2 regions of the Ureibacillus sp. GCM10028918 genome follow, and region 2 is predicted to be linked to the other one. Evidence: riboswitches for the same ligand, from Rfam matches in the RefSeq annotation. Region 2 holds a riboswitch; the other holds the start of a gene.
What was found. Region 2 has a riboswitch for glycine ahead of ACFQU5_RS04325 (amino acid permease). Riboswitches for the same ligand answer to the same signal wherever they lie in the genome.
Positions count from the first base shown of each region.

Region 1: it holds a riboswitch for glycine, as region 2 does, so the genes downstream of both, gcvT (glycine cleavage system aminomethyltransferase GcvT) here and ACFQU5_RS04325 (amino acid permease) in region 2, are expected to answer to the same signal.

Region 1 is NZ_JBHTFK010000002.1:404,068-415,969, forward strand. It holds gene ACFQU5_RS01945 (DUF2626 family protein) at 79-321, opposite strand; gene ACFQU5_RS01950 (helix-turn-helix transcriptional regulator) at 447-1,145, opposite strand; gene comGA (competence type IV pilus ATPase ComGA) at 1,441-2,451, shown strand; gene comGB (competence type IV pilus assembly protein ComGB) at 2,432-3,502, shown strand; gene comGC (competence type IV pilus major pilin ComGC) at 3,519-3,860, shown strand; gene comGD (competence type IV pilus minor pilin ComGD) at 3,850-4,311, shown strand; gene ACFQU5_RS01975 (hypothetical protein) at 4,304-4,621, shown strand; gene comGF (competence type IV pilus minor pilin ComGF) at 4,602-5,048, shown strand; gene ACFQU5_RS01985 (shikimate kinase) at 5,250-5,762, shown strand; glycine riboswitch at 5,896-5,989, shown strand; gene gcvT (glycine cleavage system aminomethyltransferase GcvT) at 6,182-7,285, shown strand; gene gcvPA (aminomethyl-transferring glycine dehydrogenase subunit GcvPA) at 7,308-8,654, shown strand; gene gcvPB (aminomethyl-transferring glycine dehydrogenase subunit GcvPB) at 8,647-10,116, shown strand; gene ACFQU5_RS02005 (rhodanese-like domain-containing protein) at 10,502-10,885, opposite strand; gene ACFQU5_RS02010 (lipoate--protein ligase family protein) at 10,993-11,826, shown strand.
Region 2 is NZ_JBHTFK010000005.1:200,455-212,356, reverse strand. It holds gene ACFQU5_RS04345 (3-oxoacid CoA-transferase subunit B) at 270-929, opposite strand; gene ACFQU5_RS04340 (CoA transferase subunit A) at 943-1,635, opposite strand; gene ACFQU5_RS04335 (sigma-54 interaction domain-containing protein) at 1,879-3,219, opposite strand; gene ACFQU5_RS04330 (YqkE family protein) at 3,468-3,731, shown strand; gene ACFQU5_RS04325 (amino acid permease) at 4,137-5,477, opposite strand; glycine riboswitch at 5,883-5,960, opposite strand; gene ACFQU5_RS04320 (VanZ family protein) at 6,197-6,703, opposite strand; gene ACFQU5_RS04315 (aldo/keto reductase) at 6,700-7,599, opposite strand; gene ACFQU5_RS04310 (NUDIX hydrolase) at 7,681-8,220, shown strand; gene ACFQU5_RS04305 (hypothetical protein) at 8,341-8,859, shown strand; gene fur (ferric iron uptake transcriptional regulator) at 9,016-9,468, shown strand; gene xerD (site-specific tyrosine recombinase XerD) at 9,679-10,581, shown strand; gene deoB (phosphopentomutase) at 10,868-11,902, shown strand, end outside.

The DNA of each region.
Region 1 (11,902 bases), on a different contig from region 2:
TTCTAGGAGCCAGGTACCGGTCTTGCACTTTTGGTATAAATAAAAAACATCGACCGAGTATTCAGTCGATGTCATTTATTAGTGGCCTGCACCAGGTACGTGTATAAACGTAGTGTAGTACGTAAATCCTGCGAAGAATATTGTTAAATAAGCTCCGAAAATGTACATGTACATGCGCTCTGTTAGGTTTAAGAAGCCTAATAATAAGAATAAAATTGTATTACCAACGAATAATAGCGAAACCTCGTACATATCACCAAGGTAGAACATAACGGCAAAAACACCAGTCCAGAAAGCCATAACTTTATACATGTTACTCATGAAGTATCCCTCCTTTTTCCAAACGACACAATAATATCATCTTTTATTATAAATGATTTGAAACTATAATGTAAACTCAAACTTGCATTAAGTTTGTGACAATAGAGTAGAAAATACTAGAGACATTAATTTGGTACCTCTATTTCATATTGACAATTCTCACAATTATGGTTCATACTTTCCACTTGTACAAAGTCATTTTGTGTAAATAGTGCATCAACTTGTCCTTTCAAAAAAGATTCATGTAGAGTACATATAATTTCATTATCTGTAGAAAATTGATTTTTAAACGGACAGTTATAAATTGAGAAAGTTATTTTTCTTCCCTTATTAGTTTCTACGATTTGCGGTATATATCCAATCATTGAAGATGCAGTAGTTAAGAGTTTAATTTTTTCATCAAAATCAGTTAGAGCTAATCCTTTTCTGCCTTTGAGCAATAGATTCATTTCAGATTTTCCATCATCATAACTAATTCGTTTAGCTTTCTCGAGAGCAACAGGTCCCAATTCATTTAATAGTAGCATTGACCATTTTATTAATCGACGATCATCTTTCTTTGGAAAACTTAATTCGATTCCTTGTTCGGAAGCTTTGTATTCCCGTCCTGGTCTTCCACCTTTGCCGGATTTCACAAAGTTAGCTGACAGTAAATTAATTTCTGAAAGCTTCGTCAAATGAAGTCTGGCAACATTGGGATGAATATTAAATTGGTCCGCAATCGCTTGTACAGTAAATGATTTTTTTTGTTGAAGCAGGAATTCATATATCTGGTATCGTGTTTCATCGGATAATGTACTCGTTATTTTTAAAGGATGTATCATGCCATGCAATCACCTTTCCACTATTTTTTTACTTTTCTTACAATTTTATTTTAACTTTACTGAAATAGAATTGATATAGAAATTATGAAGTAATTATACAATTACCGCAAAACTGATAGATTTTCTGTTTATTCTATGAACAGAGTTATTGAAGCCAAAATAGAAATTTCCCCAAGTTTAATGTACTCAAAAATTAAACTTAGGGAAAAGGGTTTTCAACTTAAAAGTACCAAGATATACTGGCTATAAACAGTTGCGGTCAACTAATTGCTCTAAAAAACAAGGAGGTGTTTTTATGGAGATAGAATCGGTTGTTGAGAGCAAGAGTATGCAATTATTGTTAAAGGCACTTCACTTCGGGGCATCTGATATTCATATTGTTCCTCAGCAAGGTAGCTATTCTATCCATTTCAGAAAATATGGGAAGCTATTTCCAACAAGCGATCTACCGAATGAAATCGGTGATAGAATTATTTCTTATTTTAAATTTTTATCAGCTCTTGATATTAGTGAAAAAAGAAAGCCTCAAAGTGGTTCTTTCCAGAAGGAACTTTTGAATCAATTATACGCGTTTCGCGTGTCTACATTACCCTCGATTTTTAAAAGAGAGAGTTTAGTTATTCGAATCCTTGTACAAAACTCCCGCCTTCCAATCTCTTCTATATCTTTAAATCCAAATTCGGCACAAAAATTAATTCAGCTCGTTTCCAACCGACAAGGTTTATTGCTATTTTGTGGCGCTACTGGATCAGGAAAAACCACAACGTTATACTCCTTAGTCAATCATGCGAGCGAAATGCTGGCACGCCATGTTATTTCGCTGGAAGATCCAGTTGAGAGCAACCAATCTAATTTACTGCAAATTCAAGTGAACGAACGTGCGGGTGTCACATATGCCACAGGTTTAAAGGCTATTTTACGGCATTCTCCAGATGTTATTATGATTGGGGAAATTAGAGATGGTGAAACAGCAAAGATTGCCGTTGAAGCAGCGCTTACTGGCCATTTAGTACTTTCAACTATACATGCAAAGGACACAGTCAATTGTATCTATCGGCTGCTGGATTTAAATATCTCACTCGAGGAAATTAGACAAGCTGTCATTGGTATCATTGCCCAGTCGCTAGTACAAGTAGGAAGTGAAGAAAGAAAAGCTCTCTATGAAATTTTGAGTGACCTCAATCTTGTTGATGCAATTGCGGCAACTATGCGAGGCGAACAGTATAGGCTGCCACAATCTGAAAGGCTAACGAATCAGCTGGCTTCATATGAGGTGAGAAAAAGAAATGCATCTACTACTTCATAAACTAAAAAACCTCTCGTTCCGCCCTAATAAAAATAAGAAAGTACGAGAGTTACCTTCCTTCCTGAACCGAATCAGCACATTGTTGAACGAAGGGTATACTTTCCCGGATTCAATTGATATGTTGTTGCCTTATCACGTAGATAATCCCGCTGAATGGCGTAATATGATTGAAGGAAAATTGAAAAATGGTGAAGATTTAACCGAAATCTTGCAGTGTTTTTCTATTCCAAAACATTTTTTAATAGCTATTAAAATTTCAGAGGAAAGCGGAAAACTTGCTCAAAGTTTGCAATCCATCTCTACACAACTAGATTTTAATGAAAAAATGAGAAAAAAAATAATCCACCTATTAAGCTATCCTATTCTCCTTAGTATTGTTCTAATGAGTATCTTTTTTGCATTTCGCCTTTACTTTCTACCAAATATCACACAAATACTAAATACTAGAACTGAGGTTAGTAGTAATACTACTTTATTGATCTCATCAATTTTCCTCCGATTGCCGGATATATTAGGCTTTGCGTTCATTATTGCTCTTTGCCTCGTTATCACCTCTATTGTTTTCATCCAGAAACAAGATGTCCAGAAACGATTACCAATGATGTTGAAGCTCCCCATAATTAATTACTTTTACAAAATGCATATCACAAATCAATTAGCCAAAACGATGGGGGACCTTTTAATCGGAGGATTTTCACTTCAACATGCCCTTACCATACTACAAAATCAACAACTAAATAAGACATTAGCCTATGTGTCAAAAGAAATTGAGAGGCAAGTAATTTTTGGTGAGTCACTTTCATCGGCTGTCTTTAATTTAGGCTGGTTTTCAGCAAAATTCGAAGAGTTTATAAAACACGGAGAAAAGAGTGGTTATTTAGGAAGGCAATTATTAATTTACAGTGAGTTGATTGATGAAAAATTACAATATTTTATCAAAAAAGGGATTTCAATTATACAACCGATGTTCTTTATCATCATTGCGTTAAGTATCATTGCAGCATATTTAAGTATTCTGCTTCCGATGTACGAACTAATTGAAATAATTTAACAGGAGCGTGTATCACTTGAATAATAAGAACGAAAAAGGATTTACTCTAATCGAAATGCTAATCGTTTTGCTAATAATATCGGTTCTCATATTGGTTACGATACCAAATGTTACAAAACACTTTGCGACAATTGATAATAAGGGGTGTGAAGCCTATTTGCAGATGGTGCAGGGGCAGGTCGAAGCCTATAAAATTGATCATAACACTTTACCTACATTAAGCCAGTTAAAAACTGAAGGTTACTTGACCGATGAAGAAGAAACTGCATGTCCTAATGGTGACTTGATTGAAATAGAAAGTAATGGAAATGTAGTAGCAGTCAAAAAGTCAAGTCCTGAGGATGCGAGTGGTAGCTAAGTTTCGCACACAAGAGTATATAAAGAATCGCAAAGGGTTTACCTTAGTTGAAATACTCCTTGTACTATTTATTTTCCTTCTCATATCTTCAATCGTTTTTCAAATAACAGTCAAGCTTTCAGAAAAACGAGCAGTAGATCAGTTTTTTCAGCAGCTAGTATTAGATATTCAAGAAATGCAAGCACGGGCAATTCATAATGAAGAGACGATCTACGTCCAATTTTATAATGACAATCATTATAAAGTCTTCGATGTATCTACTGGAGAAACCATATTGGAAAAGGATTTCCCGAGTAATATTAAGCTTGATATTTATAGCAATTTGAAACGTTTTATTATTAATCCAAAAGGTGAGGTTTCGCCTTTTGGAACCATAAAGTTTGATACCCCTTATGGAAAAAAGGATCTAATTATCTATATTAAAGAAGGACGGATGAGGTTGGTTGAATAGTAAAGGAATCGCATTTGTAGAGACACTGCTAACGGTTGTTATTGTTTTGGTTATAACGGGTTCATTAATTCCATTAACCTATCAATTAAAAACTACACTATATAACCAAAAACTAGAACTGCATGCGTCTGAAACAGCTTTAGAGGCCGCAAAATTGATAAAATCCCAAACTGTATTTAGTGGGACCAAATCCATTGATCAAAATGAATATCAATGGACATATGATGGAGAACAAATTTGTGTCCAATTTAATAATTTAAGTGGAGAGCGAGTGAAATGCATCAATCGAAATGAGAATAGTTCAAAATAATCAAGGTTACACACTCCTTGAAGCTCTTTTTTCCTTTGTCGTCTTTGTCCTTCTTTCTCAAATTTTGTTGTTGGTAATGTTTTGGATTAAGCAAATGGATACGACCTTCTTTACTAAAGAACATGTACAATGGGAACTTTTTGTTCAAGATGTCCAGCAATCTTTCTCAAATGTTAAAGAGGTTAGATTATCAGACCAATCCAATACAGTAGAAGTCTTCTATACGGAGTCGAGAGAAACAATAAAGATAAATCGCAGCGGGGATGTTCTGCGTCAGACAGTGAATAATGAAGGGAATATTCCGTTGTTAATAGGAATTGATAGTGCTGTGTTTGGTTGGGATGGAGAATTTATCACCATAGCTGTAATCTTTCAAAATGGTATAGAAAAGGAGAGGAGGTTTTTTGTTCAAACGAATACGGAATGAGAGAGGAGCAACTTTTGCACTTGCTATCCTGTTGCTATTGGTGACAACTTCTTTTATTACTTTCTATTGTTTATCCTACGAATCACAAATAAAGTTGTATAATTCGTTGGAATTCACCAATGTTCATGCTACGATAAACCTACTGAAGGAAATTGTTAGTAGGTAGTAGATAGATTTTGGAAAGTCAAAGAAGGTGATAGCATGCGAAAAATATATTTAGTAGGCTTCATGGGATGTGGTAAGAGCGCTATCGGACGAAGGCTAAGTTATTTTTTAAGAGTGCCATATTATGACATGGATCATGAGATTGTTCGGCAACAAGGGATGTCGATTCCTGAAATATTTGAGGAATATGGGGAAGCTCATTTTAGAACATTGGAGACAGAATTTCTTCTTAACTTCCGTGACGAAGCATGTATTATTGCAACTGGCGGTGGAGTTGCAATAAGTGAAGAAAATCGTAAAATAATGCGTCGCTCCGGGTTGGTCTTTTTTTTAGATGCAACATTTGAAGATATCTATATGCGGATTAAAAATGATAAAAATCGACCAATCGTGCAACGTTCTACTAAACAAGAGTTGGAACTGTTGTATCAAACAAGAAGAAAATTCTATCGAGCTGCCGGGCATATTCGAGTATTAACAGAGGGCCGAATACTTCGTCAAATTGTTGAGTATATTGGATTCCAAGTGAATCGTTTAAAAGGCGAATGATATCTAAAGACTTACTATTAATGTTCGCCTTTGAACTAAATTTAAAAAAAGATTGCCTTTTCATAACAACCAATGTTAGGATATAGCCAAGAGAGGTCGTATTTAGTACATTGAATTATGAATATTTGCGCGGATGATTGTGCGGGGAGAGAACGTGAAAAGCGTCGCCGAAGGAGCAAGTAGTGAAGAACTATGAATCTCTCAGGCAAAAAGACTCGTACAGGACGCATCTCTGGAGAGTGCTGTTTCGTTTTGTTTGATTCAGCCACCAAAGGGGAAAGCCAATTTTATCGTTTCAAAATTACTATGAACGATTTGGTGTAACTTTCAGGTGCAAGGACAGGGGATTCCTCAACATAGGGGATTCGTCTGTCCTTTTTTATGTGCAAAAATATCGATAATACTAGGGGGACTTGAAGATGGGGAATGAATTAAAACGAACGCCTTTATTTGACGAGTATGCAAAATATGGTGGGAAAACAATTGATTTTGGAGGCTGGGATTTACCAGTCCAATTCTCTTCCATCAAAGAAGAGCATGATGCTGTTCGTAACCGTGCTGGCCTTTTTGATGTATCCCATATGGGTGAAATCATTGTAGAAGGAAAAGATGCATTAGCTTATTTACAGCATTTATTAACCAATGATATTTCAAAAGTTGTAATTGGTGGAGCACAATATAATGCTATGTGCTACGAAAATGGTGGAGTTGTGGATGACCTCTTAGTTTACCGATTAGAAGATGAGAAATATTTATTGTGCGTTAATGCGGCTAATATTGAAAAAGATTTTGAATGGATGAAAGCTTGCGTACAAGGGGAAGTAACAGTAACGAACAAATCCGACGAATATGCACAGATTGCCTTGCAAGGTCCTCTCTCTGAAGAAATACTACAAACTTTAACAGAAATAAACCTAAACTCTTTAAAATATTTTAAATTTATAGAAAACGCTCAGATTGCTGGAAACAATGTATTACTTTCCCGTACGGGTTATACGGGAGAAGATGGCTTTGAACTTTACGGAGAACCTCAAGCCATTATTGCTCTTTGGACTAAAATATTGGAAGCAGGAAAGAACAAGGGAGTTGTGCCGGCAGGATTAGGCGCACGTGACACTCTACGTTTTGAAGCGTGTCTGCCACTTTACGGTCAGGAGCTTTCAAAAGACATTTCACCACTTGAGGCTGGAATCAGTTTTGCTGTAAAGCTTCAAAAGGAAAGTGACTTTATTGGAAAAAACGCATTGATTGCTCAAAAGGAAAATGGTTTATCTCGTAAGCTGATCGGTGTTGAAATGATTGATAAAGGAATCCCTCGTCATGGTTATAAAGTGTATAAAGATGGTGTTGAAATCGGTGAAATTACAACTGGTACTCAATCACCTCTAACAAAAAGAAATATCGGTCTAGCCTTAATTGATGCAAAATTTGCGCAATTAGATATAGAGATAGAAATTGAGATTCGTAATAAAAAATTGAAGGCGAAAACTACTGCAACTCCTTTTTATAAACGCTCAAAATAAATTGTGAAAAGAGGCTTATATAATGGTACATCGTTATCTTCCTATGACGGAACAAGACAAAAAAGATATGCTTGCCACTATTGGTGTAGAAAGTGTAAACGAACTATTTTCGGATATTCCTGAAAGTGTTCGCTTCCAAGGGTTATACGATATTAAAGCGGCAAAATCAGAATCTTCACTACTAAAAGAATTAAAACAGCTTGCTGCAAAAAATGAAGACACGGATTCGAATATTTCTTTCTTGGGTGCTGGTATTTATAACCATTATAAACCGGTCATTGTGGATCATGTTATTTCTCGTTCAGAGTTTTACACAGCCTACACACCATATCAACCTGAAATTTCACAAGGTGAACTTCAAGCGATTTTTGAATTCCAGACAATGATTGCAGAATTGACTGGAATGGATTTAGCTAATTCATCGATGTACGATGGAGGTACCTCATTAGCGGAAGCTGGGATGCTTGCTGCGGGTCACACTCGTCGAAAAAAATTGCTTGTTTCTGAATCAATCCATCCTGAATATCGTGATGTAGTTGCTACCTATGCATACGGTCAATCTATTGAGGTTGTGACTGTGCCAACGAATAATGGTGTTACTGATATCAACAAATTAATAGATTTAATAGACGACAATACAGCTGGGGTTATGGTGCAATATCCAAACTTCTTTGGTCAAATTGAAGATCTCCAAGCAATTGGTGATATTGCTCATGAAGCTAAAGGATTATTTATTGTTTCAGCAAATCCACTTGCATTAGGCATCCTGACACCTCCAGGTAAATTGGGGGCGGACATTACTGTTGGGGATGCACAAGTATTTGGTATTCCTGAAAGCTTTGGTGGTCCTTATTGTGGTTATTTCGCTACAACAACTAAGCTAATGCGTAAAGTGCCGGGTCGTTTAGTAGGTGAAACAGTGGATCAGGATGGTCGTCGTGGCTATGTATTAACATTGCAAGCCCGCGAACAGCATATTCGCCGTGAAAAAGCGACGTCTAATATCTGTTCGAACCAAGCATTATTAGCACTTGCTGCATCTGTTGCCATGACTGCACTTGGTAAAAACGGCGTGCAAGAAATGGCGAAACAAAATATTGTGAAAACGCGTTATGCGAAAAATGCTTTTGAAGCAGCTGGATTCACAGTTTCGTTCCAAGGTGCACATTTTAATGAAATTGTTGTGAAAACAACTAAACCTGTAAATGAAATAAATAAACAACTAATTCAAGACGGTATTATCGGTGGTTACGACTTAGGAACAGTTTATCCTGAACTAGAAAACAATGTATTAATTGCTGTTACGGAATTACGTACAAAAGAAGAAATCGACGCACTAGTTGAGAAAATGGGGGCTTACAATGCATAACGAAAATCAATCACTCATTTTTGAATTATCCAAAGAAGGACGTGTAGGCTACAGCTTACCAGAATTAGATGTACAGGATTTTGATTTAAAAGATTTATTACCAGAAGGATTTGTACGTGAAGAAGCTGCTGAATTACCGGAAGTGGCTGAATTAGACATTATGCGTCATTATACTGCCCTATCTCGTCGTAATCACGGGGTAGATTCAGGATTCTATCCATTAGGTTCTTGTACAATGAAATATAATCCTAAGATTAACGAAAACGTAGCTAGATTATCAGGTTTTGCCAATATCCACCCTCTACAAGATGAGGCTACTGTACAAGGAGCAATGGAATTATTATATGAACTTCAAACTTCATTAGTAGAAATTACAGGAATGGATGAAGTGACTTTACAACCGGCAGCGGGAGCTCATGGAGAATGGACAGCATTAATGATGATTCGTGCATTCCATGAAGCAAATGGCGAAGGTTATCGTAACAAGGTAATCGTACCGGACTCTGCGCACGGAACGAACCCAGCTTCAGCAACGGTTGCAGGTTTTGAAACTATTACCGTGAAATCGAACGAAGATGGTTTAGTAGATTTAGACGATTTACGTCGTGTAGTTGGAGAAGATACTGCCGCATTAATGCTAACAAATCCAAATACATTAGGTTTGTTTGAAGAAAACATTATAGAAATGGCTGAAATCATTCACGGGGTTGGCGGTAAGGTCTACTATGATGGGGCCAACTTAAATGCCGTTATGAGTAAAGCGCGTCCAGGAGACATGGGCTTTGACTGTGTACATTTAAATCTTCATAAAACATTCACAGGTCCTCATGGTGGGGGTGGTCCAGGGTCGGGTCCAGTTGGTGTGAAAGCGGATCTAATTCCTTTCTTGCCAAAACCTGTTTTAGTGAAGACAGAAGATGGATCTTTCCATTTTGATTACAACCGTCCGCAATCAATTGGTCGTGTAAAGCCCTATTACGGAAACTTTGGAATCAATGTTCGTGCGTATACTTATATCCGTACAATGGGTCCAGATGGTTTAAAAGCCGTAACTGAATATGCTGTATTAAATGCAAACTATATGATGCGTCGCTTGGAGCCTTACTTTGACCTGCCATATAACCGTCATTGTAAGCACGAATTCGTTCTTTCTGGTCGTCGTCAAAAGAAATTGGGTGTTCGTACTTTGGATATTGCAAAACGTCTATTAGACTTTGGATATCACCCGCCAACAATCTACTTCCCATTGAATGTTGAAGAAGGAATGATGATTGAGCCGACAGAGACCGAATCTAAAGAAACATTAGATGCATTTATCGATGCAATGATTCAAATCGCAAATGAAACAGAAGAGAATCCGTCAATCGTTCAAGAAGCGCCACATACAACAGTGATCAGCCGTTTAGACGAAACTCGTGCTGCCCGTACACCGGTACTCCGTTATACGAAAATCGAAGGTTAATACGAAATAGACGTCTCGATATGGGACGTCTATTTCATTATTAGTTGGTAATTTATCAAAAATTTGACAACAGATAAAAGGTGTTTCATTAATTTGATTGTTTTTAATTTAATAAAAAATGCCCAAAATAAATTAATCTATATTATAATAGGAAGAAACTCATAATATGTCATTTTGGGATAGCGCTTTTTTTGCGTGTCATATAGATGGAAGAATGTAAAGAGCGGCAGGGAAGATATATATTTCGAATCATTTTAAAGGGACATCTCACAAACTTTGAGACGTCCCTTTTAGTCGGTAAAATAGTATAATTTTGAGTAAAAGCAACATAAGAACAAAACATTGCCCGATCGATTTTGGGCATGAATCGTGATTTTCTAATGGCTTATGCTTTTGATTTCACTTTACCTGTCCAAGTTTTGAATCCGCCTTGTAATTGGTAAACCTGATTATAGCCTTTTTTCTTTAAGAAAAGAGCAGTACGCGCACTACGGCCTGCATTTTGGCAATACAGGTAGACTGGTAAATCTGGTCGGATTTCTTTGTAGCGTTGGCGAAGTTGCGTTGAGGGGATATTACGTGCACCTAAAATATGACCCGCTTCAAATTCTTTTACTTCACGCACATCAATTAGTTGTGATTTACGATAGCCTTGGATAAACTCATCTTGATTTAAGTTTGTCACTGCCTTCTTAAGACGCAGTGAATTTACTAGAACGTATACGATGATAAGACCTAGTATGATAGCAATTGTATAAAGTACAGCCACTGCAAAATTTCTCCTTTCTTTCTTCATATTCCATTATAAAAGAGAAAGTGGCGTTAGTCCAATCAGTTTGTTAAAATGATATTTAGTGCGTTTTAGGAGATGATGAAATGAAAGCAAAATGGTATTTTATTAATTCAGGACCATGTAGTCCCTCGTATAATATGGCGTTAGATGAAGCGTTGCTTGATTTACATAGTCAAGGAGAAATTCCTCCAGTAATACGCTTTTATGAATGGAATCCAGCTACACTATCCATTGGTTATTTTCAAAGTGCAGAAAAAGATATAAATTTAGAAGTTTTAAGAGAACAAAAATTAGGATTTGTGAGACGCCCAACTGGTGGTAGGGCAGTTTTGCATGAAAGTGAATTAACCTACAGTATCATAGTGACAGAACAATACCCCGAGATGCCTGCAAGTGTGACAGAAGCTTACCGGGTGCTGAGTGAAGGGTTGCTTCTAGGTTTTCAAAAATTAGGCTTAGATGCCTATTTTAGCATCCCTGATACAGAGGAAAAACAAGCTGACTTAAAGAAACCGAAAAGCGCCGTTTGTTTTGATGCCCCTAGCTGGTATGAATTAGTCGTTGAAGGGAAAAAAGTAGCGGGAAGTGCTCAAACTCGCCAAAAAGGTGTTATTTTACAGCATGGAGCAATATTACTTGATCTTGATGAAGAGAAACTCCTTTCTGTATTTAAATTTTCTTCACCTGAAGCGAAAGAGAAGATGCGTCAGAAGCTCCCGGAAAAGGCTGTTGCCATTAATAGATTAACAGATAAGGAAATTACGATTTCGCAATGTATCAAGGCCTTCAGAGAGGGATTTGAGGAAGCATTGGAGATAGAATTGGTGCCCTATCAATTAACTGAAGAACAATTACAATATGTAAAAATGCTGGAAGAAACAAAATATTTAAGTGATGAATGGAATTTTAAAAAGTAAGAACGTACGTTTCTTCTATCCCGGAAATTTTTTTATAGAGTTGAAAGTCTTTAAAATAAAGGATTTGAAATAGTTT
Region 2 (11,902 bases):
CCATGTACCCCCTTTAATTTCATTCAGCATAAAATCTTCCATTTTATATAAGTGGTGAGATAAATGCTAAAAGTTTTGCAATTCAGCTAGGTTATAACCCAGATTAAATTAATGAATTTAGTCGAAGTGCGCCACGTCCTGTGGCATCGTCTAAGTGACCAACATCCTATTGGCCTAAGCCTCCGGCGGATGCCACAGATTTTTAGAAGAATTACCCCACAAGTTCGGGTAAAATCCGGGCCCAAATACGCCAAGGCGAATTTGATTGTTTAAATTGATACATTCTCCAGAACATCCGCTAAAATTAATTTAGCCTCTGTCGACTGGACAACTTCTTCAATCGTAAATCCTTCAAATACTTCCTTTAATGCTAAGCCATTTGGTGTTACTTCAATGAATGCGCGTTCTGTTATAATTTGATTTACCACACCCTTTCCAGTTAAAGGTAATGAACACTGTTTTTTTATTTTGGGTGAACCGTCTTTTGAAACGTGCTCCATGATGACAATGATTTTTTTCGCTCCGTGCACTAAATCCATTGCGCCACCCATACCTTTAATCATCTTGCCAGGGATCATCCAATTCGATAAATCCCCGTTTTCGGAAACCTCCATGCCACCTAAAATGGCAACATCGATATGCCCGCCCCGAATCATGGCAAAGCTTTCAGCACTAGAGAAAAAGGCTGCTCCCGGAACCGTTGTGACCGTTTCTTTCCCGGCATTTATTAAATCCGGGTCGACTTCTGCTTTGGTAGGGTAGGGGCCAATGCCAAGTAAGCCGTTTTCGGATTGTAAAATGACCGTTTTATTTGCCGATATATGATTCGCTACTAATGTGGGCATCCCAATCCCCAGGTTGACGTAATCACCATGTTGAATTTCTCTTTCTGCACGTATGGCAATACGGTCTCTAAGTGATAATGACATGATGAATCCTCCTTTATCCTTGAAGTACTGTTAATCGTTCAATTCGTTTTTCTTGGTGTGCTTGTAGAAGCCCTTGCACGTAAATGCTTGGAGTTTGCACAACGTCTGGATTAATAGTGCCAACTTCAACGATCTCTTCCACTTCAGCAATCGTGAATTTTCCAGCTGCCGCCATCATTGGGTTAAAGTTTTGAGCTGTCTTGTTGTAAATTAAATTCCCGACAGTATCTGCTTTTGCTGCACGGATTAATGCGAAATCTGCTGTTAATGCCGTTTCTAACACGTATTCTTTATCATTGAATGTACGCGTTACTTTTCCCTTAGCTACCAATGTGCCTACCCCAGCTGGTGTATAGAAGGCAGGGATCCCGGCACCACCTGCACGTATTCGTTCTGCTAGTGTTCCTTGTGGTATTAATTCGACTTCGATTTCACCTGCGAGCACTTGCCGCTCAAAGTCCTTGTTTTCTCCTACATAGGAGCCTATCATTTTCTTAATCTGCTTATTTTTTAAGAGCAACCCTAGTCCCCACCCATCAATGCCGCAGTTATTCGAAATGATGGTTAAATCTTTCACCCCTTTATTGACAAGTGCAAGTATCAGTTGTTCTGGGATACCTACTAAGCCGAAACCGCCTACCATGATGGTTGATCCATCTTGAATGCTTTTGACTGCATCTTGTGCCGAATCGAATAATTGTTTCATAAAACAAAATCTCCTTTTAAAATACAAAACTAACAAAAAAATAGGTATGAAAGCGCTATAATTTGTATTAAAGCAGAATGGTTTAGTGTATGCAATAGGGTGTGTCTAAAATGTGACAAGGACAATGGGAGTAGAATTCCGGAAATTCGGAATTTTTGAAGTGAACTGATTGTAGTGTGTAGAATCTATTGGAATAAAAAATTCCGACATACTGGATAAGTGTCCAGAATATCGGAATTTAGGTCATAAGTTGTGTTTTTTAATTTTTTCATAAAGAGTTGAACGACTGATACCGAGCTTTTTTGCAATCTCCATTTTGTCCTTTTCGTTGTCTAAGTATTCTTGTAAGATTTGTCCTTCCACTTGAAAAAGCATTTCTTCCAACGTACTATTGCTCTTTGAGAAGGTTGTTTTTTGACGGCGAATATGGAGAGGCAGGACATCGAAGGTAATTTGATTGCCTTCTGCTAGATGTATAATAGCTTGTAACACATTCTGCAGTTCTCTGACATTGCCGGGCCAATCATATTGTTGGAGACTCCACCAAGCTTTCCGATCGATTTTGATGCCTCGTCGACCTGCTTCAACACTATATTTACTCAAAAATGTCTGAATCAGCTCGGGCAAATCTTCGATACGATCGCGTAGTGGGGGGATTTGCAATGTAATTGCCTGAATTTTGTAGAATAAATCTTCGCGAAAGTGTTTGGTTTTCACCATATCTGCTAGAGAAACGTTTGAGCTCAATATAAAACGTACATCAATTGTAATTTCTTCATCTGTCCCAAGCGGTTGAATTTTTTGGTCTTGCAATGCTTTTAATAGCTTTGCCTGTAAAGTAATGGGTAATTCGTTGATTTCTTCGATGAATAGCGTGCCGCCTTCTGCACGTTGAATCCGTCCTTTTTTAACATCTTGATAAACTTCCCATCTCCCGAAAATCTCTTCTTCGAGCAATTCTTTCGGGATGGTCGAGCAATTTATTTTAACAAAATAATTTTCCGCTCGATTTGATAAACCATGGATACTTTGTGCAAACATTTCTTTCCCTGTACCAATTTCCCCTTCGATTAAAACGGGTAATTTAGTGGGGGCAATGGTTGCAATCGTTTCTTTGATCTTTCGAATCGTTTGGGAAATTCCTTTAATATCGGCCAAGTTATAAAAGGATTCACGATATTGATTTATATTTGTTTCGATTTGATCCATCGTTTTACGCACATGTGAACTTAGCTTCTTCCAATCATTCATGTCACGGAAGATGACGCTTCCGAATGCACCAATAATTTCACCATCCATAACAATCGGCACACGGTTTGCCAGCATATAAGTGCCTTTAATATAATGCGGCGCGGCGATTTCCGCGGTACCTCGTTCCATAACCAGATGCATTTCACTATTTTCAATCACATCTGCCACATGTTTGCCAATGGCTTCCTCACGACTTACTTCAAGGAAATGACAATATTCATCGTTTATATAAATAATTTTCGAATCTCGATCGACAACAACAAACCATTGAAAGGCAGTTTCTAAAATTTGAGAAATAACATTAGCTGAAAGAAATTTTAACCAATCTTCCATCTCTACACCTCTTCTCTAAGTGACTCATTTCTTCTATTTTACACACAAAAAAGCACAGATTAGTAGAGTTGATGAAATTAAATTAGAAGATACAATTAAAATGGATTATGGATTTTTGTGTATGTCTTTTGATTATCGGAAAGTCGGATACATAGGAGCAGCAAATTTCGTTTACGAACAATCGTGTTTTCCTATAAATCATGTTAAACTATACTGTGAAATTTGAAAATTCAAGTAGGTGAATAGTCATGGGGAAAAAGAAAAAACAAGGCCATAATCAAGCGCCATCTTCACAATCGTCAAAAAAGGAAGAAGCGTTAACATTACAAGACCAATTAAATGGCGATGTTCTGGCAAAACTAAAACAAGCTAAGAAAAGCTTAGTTGAGGAAGAGCAAGCAAAAGAAGAAGAACGTCAAGCCCGATTAGCATTCGAACGCAAACAACGTGAGAAGAATATGAGTTTTGAAGAATTATTAGACAAATTCGGTGATCAAGGCTCAAAGTTTTAGAGTAGGGTAGCTGCTGGGGTGATTTGAGTTTTGTTTTACCACAAGGAACAAGCACTCGGTAACTTACATAAATGGCCTTCGGAATAATCTCGTTCTGAAGGTCTTTTATTTTGATTTATTTTAGGCAAATTGATTTTAGCTGTCTCGGAGTTCTATGCCGATTAATTAGAAGGGGAAAGTTCATCGCAAAGCAATCTCACAGAGCCTTAACCGGTTAAATCTAAGACGGGAGTCAATCGGGAAGCAAGCTCGGAGCCCCTATCTGATTAAATAGAAGGCTAAAGGTAATCGAGAACCATGCTCGCTAAATTTAGAAACAACTATCCCTAATACCTGAACTATATTTAAGAAGAAAAAGACAATAGCCAAGCTCGAAAATTCAAGTTTGGCTATTGTCTATAAACTCTATTTAATCCTTTTCATTACATAAGTAAAAATCAACAAGATGAACCAAATTGGTGTTAGCAATAAAGCGGAGCGCGTTTCTTCCGAAATAAAAATAATAACAAGAATAGCTGCAAACAGCGCTAACACTACATAGTTGATAAATGGTGTTAAAGGTGCTTTGAAAGTTGATCGCTTATGCAGATTTGGGCGATATTTTTTATAACGAATATGGGAGATTAAAATAATGCTCCACACCCAAATGAAACAAATGGCGCTAATTGTCGTAACGATACTGAATGCGGAGTCCGGAATCGCATAGCTTAGCAATGCCCCAATCGAGACAACGATGGAAGAAACAAAAAGAGCGTTTGACGGAACTGCATTTTTATTTAATTTCCCTAATAATTTTGCACCTTGCTTGTTTTTACTTAAGTTGAACATAATCCGACTTGTCGAAAATAATCCGCTATTTCCAGCAGAAGCTGCAGAAGTTAATACAACAAAGTTAATAATTCCAGCTGCCACAGGAATACCAACAAGTGCAAAGACTTGTACAAATGGACTGTTTTCTGCACTTAAAACCGTCCAAGGATTAATACATAGAATGACGAATAAAGCACCAACGTAAAACAGTAGAATGCGTACAGGTATTTTATTGATGGCAGATGGGATGTTCTTTCTTGGGTTTGCAGTTTCTGCAGCTGTTACTCCAACTAATTCAACCCCTACAAAGGAAAAGACAACCAACTGGAAGGAAAATAAAAATCCTGAGACGCCATTCGGGAAGAGACCGCCATGTTCCCACAAATTTTTTACAGACACAACGCCTGTCTTAGTTTCAAATCCAATCACTAATAGAACAATACCAATGATGATAAGTGCGATAATGGTGATGATTTTAATGATGGCAAACCAAAATTCTAACTCACCAAAGAGTTTGACCGTTAATAAATTTAAACCTAGTAAAAGGACTAAGCACGCTATAGCTGGCATCCATTGAGGAATGTCAAACCAATACCGTACATAGAGTCCAACAGCTATAATGTCGGCCATGGCAGTCATAATCCAGCAGAACCAATAAGTCCAGCCTGTTACATAGCCCGCCCAAGGACCCACATAATCTGTTGCAAAATCAGTAAAAGATTGATAACCAGAGTTTGAGAGCAGCAATTCTCCTAGAGCCCGCATGACGAAAAAGACTGCCGTTCCGATAATCAAATAAACAAAAAGTATGGATGGTCCTGCTTTTTCAATCGCTGCTCCAGATCCTAAAAATAGTCCAGTACCAATCGTTCCACCGATGGCAATTAATTGAACGTGCCGATTTTTTAAATCTCTTTTTAATTCTCGATGTTCCATTTGTATGCCCCCTGATTGTAAGCGGCCAGCTTTTGTTTTTTTATTGGAAGGGGATTTGTGGCTATAAACTAGTATAGTGTTGACTCTTTTTAGTTTATTCCCGTCAGACTAGTTAAAAATCTCGACATGATTTTCAATATCCACGGTCAGAATTTAATAGTCCCGACACTTCAACTGTATCCGTCAAATCTAGCAGATCACTGTCAATCCTTTCATTGATTTGTTAAATTCTGTCCAAATACCACCAAATCCAATTTCATAAAACCTGGTATAATCGCTGGAAATAAAAAAATGAGATAGGAAGCATTCCCATCTCATGACATAAAAAATAACAAAAATAAAATATCGAAAAAACATTATTCCTTCTGATTGAATATCAAAAAAAGAATAAATCTGTTTCTACATTGTTACTTTTCTGTCCTTTTGCCTGAGATTGTGAACCCTTCGGCGTCGCAAAAATGCGAACTCTCCAGAAATTGCTCCTGCTATAGTCATCCCATAGCAATCACCGCTATAAAATTTTTAAACGATTTCACATAGATGCAAAACGTTCTCATCAGCTTTTATTTGAAACTTTCGTTTGCTAAATGACTGATAAGTGTCATTATATCAAAAAAATGAAATGGGTCCAGGGTTTTTAAAAAAATAATAGTTAAGAAGAATAGCAAGGTAACGTGGCCATCAAAAAAAGAGAATATAACGTCGAAATGCTACATTCTCTAATCGCTTGCTCTATTAGGTTTGTACGTTGGATTTTTTATTTTCTGATAGAGAGTAACCCAAAGCTTAAAGAGTATGATGAACGTAACTGCCCCTGCTGTATCAAGGATGACATCGTCAAAAATACCAGTTCTCCCTGCCACAAAGCTTTGTCGAAATTCATCTAGTGAAGCCACTATAAAAGTTGTGAGAATGGCATAAATGACTGAAAATTTCATTTTGAATTTGCGATACATTAAATAAAACAGTATGGAGATAAATCCATAACCAACGAAATGCAATCCTTTTCGTACAAGAAACTCAATGAAATAGTAATATCCCCGAGTTTCGACTGAGATGGTTTGTCCCCAATAAGTTACTTCAATTTTGCTTAGTAAATGATAGAAAGGTTGACTGTCCAATTTTTCCTGTAAAGTAGGCACTATGGTTTGCTGTTGGTAGGTCATACTGGAAACACAAAACAATAAAATTAAAACTGCAATAATTAATACAATATATTTTTTCATCGATGCTCAGAATAAATATCCTTCTTTGTAATCTGTTGAATTGGTGAAAAGTCGTGAATGGATCGTGATTTTTCATATGCTTTAATGTTTTCTATCAGTTGTTGTTGTGAACTAGCTCCAATTACAGTTGAAGCAACCACTGGATGGCTGAGGTTATAAGCTAAACTCAGGGCATGGATGTCTTCATACTCATTTTGCAGCTCGGTGAGTGCTTTTGTTAATTCTTCTTTTGAGTAAGTTAAGTAGCCGTTTGAATTCTCGGCTCGTCTTGGCCATTCATTTGTTAATAAACCTTTAGCAATCGAACCTCGAGTGACAATAGAGGCATTCGATTCCGCAATATCATCAAACCATTCCTCGGGGCGGCGATCAAGCAGGCTATATTGCATCATATTCGAGACTGCATTACTTTGCTGTAAAAAGGACGTAAATACATTCGGGCGAATTGAAGAAATGCCGTACTGTCGAATATATCCTTCCTTTTTCAGACGTTCAAAGGTTTCAATAATGTCATCCCAAGGGTCGTCAATTGTCCCGCCATGTAATTGATAGACATCGATATAGTCTGTTTTCAATCGTTTTAAGCTCATCTTTAGTGCATTCTCAATGTGGGAAGGCGATGGATCCCAATGCCAGCCATCTTCACCCGGATTCCAGCGGTTTCCCACTTTCGTTGCAATTATCACGTCTTGGCGATGAGGTTTCAGCAACTCCCCAACGAGTTCTTCATTAATTCCTTTATCATAAAGGTCTGCTGTATCAAAATAATTCACCCCAGCATGAAGGGCTGTTTCAACAATTGGCTTTGCATCAGTTAAGGAGGTAGGAAGAGACATACAGCCTAAACTGATTTCTGAAATTTCAATTTCGCTATTTCCAAGTTTTCTTTTTTTCATTTTAGAACCTCTTTCCTTCAAACGAATTCCTCACTAATGGTACAATGAAAATAATAAATACGACAAGTGGGGGCATTTGAAATGAAGAAATTTGAGGAAAAGTCACTACGCTCTAATTCAATCTATAAAGGAAAAGTGATTTCGTTAAAGGTTGATGATGTACTATTACCGAATGGAAATGAGTCGAAAAGGGAAATTGTGAACCACCCAGGGGCTGTTGCCATCATTGCCATCACAGCAGAAGGCAAGCTAGTTCTAGTTGAGCAATACCGAAAGGCACTTGAGAGATCAATCATTGAGATTCCAGCTGGCAAATTAGAGCCAGGTGAGAAGCCTGAACATACTGCAAGACGTGAATTAGAGGAAGAAACAGGCTATGGATGTCATGAGCTGGAGTATTTACAATCTTTCGCAACCTCGCCTGGTTTTGCGGATGAAGTGATTCATTTGTTTGTTGCACAAGATTTATATAAAATAGAAGAAAAAGCAGATCTCGATGAGGATGAATTTGTAGAACTATTGGAAGTGACTATAGAAGAGGCTGAAGAAATGGTAAAAGAGCAAAGGATTTTCGATGCAAAAACTGCATTTGCAGTACTCTGGATGAAAGCAAACCAGTAAGAGTATAGTATAAAAGTTTAGTATAAAAATATGATAGATTTTTACGAAAAATCGGAACTAGTTTAAGAGTATTATTGATAGAGAACGAGCATAAGCTGTATCAACGAAAGGAGAATGCTTATGTTTCGTTCGATCTTATTTATCCAATATGCTATTATTCTAGCGATTAGCTTTGTCAGTGGCGTGATTTGTTTTCAAGTTTTTCCATTGGACAAGTCTATGAAATTAATAGGTTATATTGATCCAAGAGTGCTGGATGTAACAGATATTTCGATTTGGGGAACGGTACTGCCGCTTATTGCTTGGATGGTTTTAGTGTTATTTTTTGCAACGCATCCTTATTTACATGTCTTGGCAAAATTTGTTGTTGGTGTGAAGATTACTTTCTTTGGCTTTAGTTCTGTATTTCTTTTAACACAACAAGAATCTTTGCTTATATATAGTGTCTGGTGGTTTCCGTTTCAATTAATCTATTGTTTCCTGCTCTTTATGCTATGTTCTGTCTACTCTGCCAAAAAGGTTGGTCCAAATAAGAAATACGTCTTTTCACAAAGATTGTTTGTAACCCTTTTGATTGCATTATCCGTTATTTGTGTGGGTGAAATTGTGTCAATTACATATTTGCTCCCTCGCCTATAACTTGTACTTTAGCCCAAATCTTGGCAGTTTCACATAGAAAAGTGGGAAAAAATGTACGAAAATGCTCGTTTAGTTCGTTTCGCTTAATAATTCATCCCTCTCTTGTAATAGCTTTTACTCATTTGTTATAATAGAATGAGTTTAGGAGGGCGTCGTATGGAAAGCCGTATTGATCGTATAAAAAAGCAATTGCATAGTGCTGGCTATAAACTGACGCCACAGCGTGAAGCGACAGTTGCAGTGCTATTAGAACATGAAGAAGACCATTTAAGTGCTGAAGATGTCTACTTACTAGTAAAAGATAAAGCACCAGAAATCGGACTGGCAACAGTTTATCGAACTTTAGAATTATTAACTGAGTTGAAAATTGTCGATAAAATTAATTTTGGCGATGGCGTTTCCCGTTATGACCTTCGACAAGAAGGGGCAAAACACTTCCATCATCACCTTGTCTGTATTGAATGTGGAGCAGTAGATGAAATTCAAGAGGATTTGCTTGAAGATGTGGAAGGTATTGTCGAAAAACGATGGAACTTTATAATCAAGGACCACCGTCTAACATTCCATGGTATATGCCACAGATGTCATGATAAACAAGAAGAGCAATGATTAAAGGATGTACAATTCGTAGCAATAAGCGAATGTACATCCTTTTAATTTTTAGTGCAATTTAAGTGCCAGGCACCCAAACAATTTTGAAAATTTCCGGTGCCAGGCACACAAATAATTCTGACTTTTCCGCAGTCCGGTTAGGCGAATGATTGCTTGTGCACTATTCCAAAAATAACTATAGTTAGAATGGAAGGATAGGTGATTTCCATGAAAGACGCAAAAGAAGCGATATTAGATTATCTTCATTTTCTACAAGTTGAAAGACAATTATCAACGAACACATTATCATCTTATCGGCGTGATCTAGAGGGCTACATCGATTATTTACATAAAGAATTAGCTTTACCATCATTAAAAGAAGTTGAACGGACACATATCTTACTGCGTTTAGAAGCATTGCGGAATCAAGGGATTTCTGCTAGAACAATTGCACGACATATTTCCTCGATTCGATCATTCCACCAATTTTTATTGCGTGAGAAACTAGCAGATATCGATCCGACGATCCATTTGGAGATGCCTCAAATCGAACAAAAGCTTCCAAAGATATTATCAATTGAAGAGATTGAACTGTTAATTGGAGCCCCAAATCTTAGTAAGCCACAGGGAGTGAGAGATGTGGCAATGCTGGAGCTGCTGTATGGAACAGGAATGCGGATCAGTGAACTCATCGGCTTGAATCTTGAGGATGTTCACTTAACAATGGGATTCGTCCGTGTCTTCGGGAAAGGTGGGAAAGAGCGGATCATTCCACTTGGAAAAGGTGCAATTCAAGCAATTGATGATTATTTGCAAAATGCCCGAAAAGAATTACAAGGAACCTACCCTAAAACAGAAGCTTTTTTTATTAACCAGCGAGGAAAACGTTTAACGCGTCAAGGTTGTTGGAAATTATTAAAAGAGCATGCAACAAAAGCGGATATAAAGAAAGAAATCACGCCACATACTTTACGGCATAGCTTTGCAACGCATTTAATCGAAAATGGTGCAGACTTAAGAGCCGTACAAGAGATGCTTGGGCATGCAGATATTTCTACTACTCAAATCTATACGCATATCGGTAAAACAAGACTTTCTGAAGTTTATAAGCAATTTCATCCAAGAGCTTGATTGGCAGCCAAAGCATTCGCGTTCTCACTGGCGAAGTGGGCTTTGCCAAATTGAATAAAAAGATATGAAAATATATTTGTAAGATGTCTGACCTTTGTTTAATATATAGAGTGTGGAATTAACTTCTATAGATTAATATTCAAATGAATCTTAAGCATTCCGTGCAAATCGGTGCGAAAAAGCTTTATGAGACTAACACGTGTTGAGCTGAACTTATAGGGTAATAATGAGAAGGCGAGATACTGCCCAGGCACGATTCGGTTAGTTGAAAGAGGAGGACTTATTTATGAAACCGTTTAAAAAAATACATGTGGTTGTAATGGACTCAGTTGGGATCGGTGAAGCCCCTGATGCTCATAAATTTGGAGATCAAGGAGCAGATACGCTTGGTCATATCGCTGAAGAAATGAAAGGGCTAACAATGCCAAATATGGGGGCATTAGGACTTTCGAATATTCGTGAATTAAAGGGCATTGAAAAAGCAGCTCAACCTATGGGCTACTTTGGCATGATGCAAGAAGCTTCCGTAGGGAAAGACACAATGACTGGGCATTGGGAGATTATGGGGTTGAATATCGACCAACCATTTAAAGTTTACCCTGAGGGATTCCCTGCTGAACTAATCCGGAAATTGGAAGAAAAAACTGGCCGCAAAGTAATCGGGAATATCCCGGCAAGTGGGACGGGTATTATTGATGAATTAGGACCGGAGCATATGGAAACAGGTGCAATTATCGTTTACACTTCAGCCGACCCTGTTCTTCAAATTGCCGCACATGAAGAGATTGTTCCATTAGAAGAGCTTTATAAAATTTGTGAAATTGCACGTGAACTTACACTGGAGCCTGAATTTTTAGTAGGTCGTGTCATTGCTCGTCCTTTCGTTGGGACACCAGGCAACTTTACACGTACATCAAATCGTCATGACTATGCACTGAAACCTTTTGGTCGTACAACGATGAATGAATTGCAGGATGCGAAACTTGATGTGGTTGCCATCGGGAAAATTTCAGATATTTTCAATGGTGAAGGTGTAACGGAAAGTATCCGTACGAAAGATAACACGGATGGAATGGATAAATTTGCAGAAGTTGTACGCCGCGATTTCCAGGGCATCAGCTTTTTAAATCTTGTTGATTTTGATGCAAACTTCGGACACCGACGTGATCCATTAGGATACGGGGAAGCTTTGGAAGAGTTCGACCGCCGCTTGCCTGAAGTATTGGATGCTTTAACAGAAGATGATTTATTGGTAATTACTGCGGACCATGGCAATGATCCTACCTTCCCAGGGACAGATCATACACGTGAGTATGTGCCA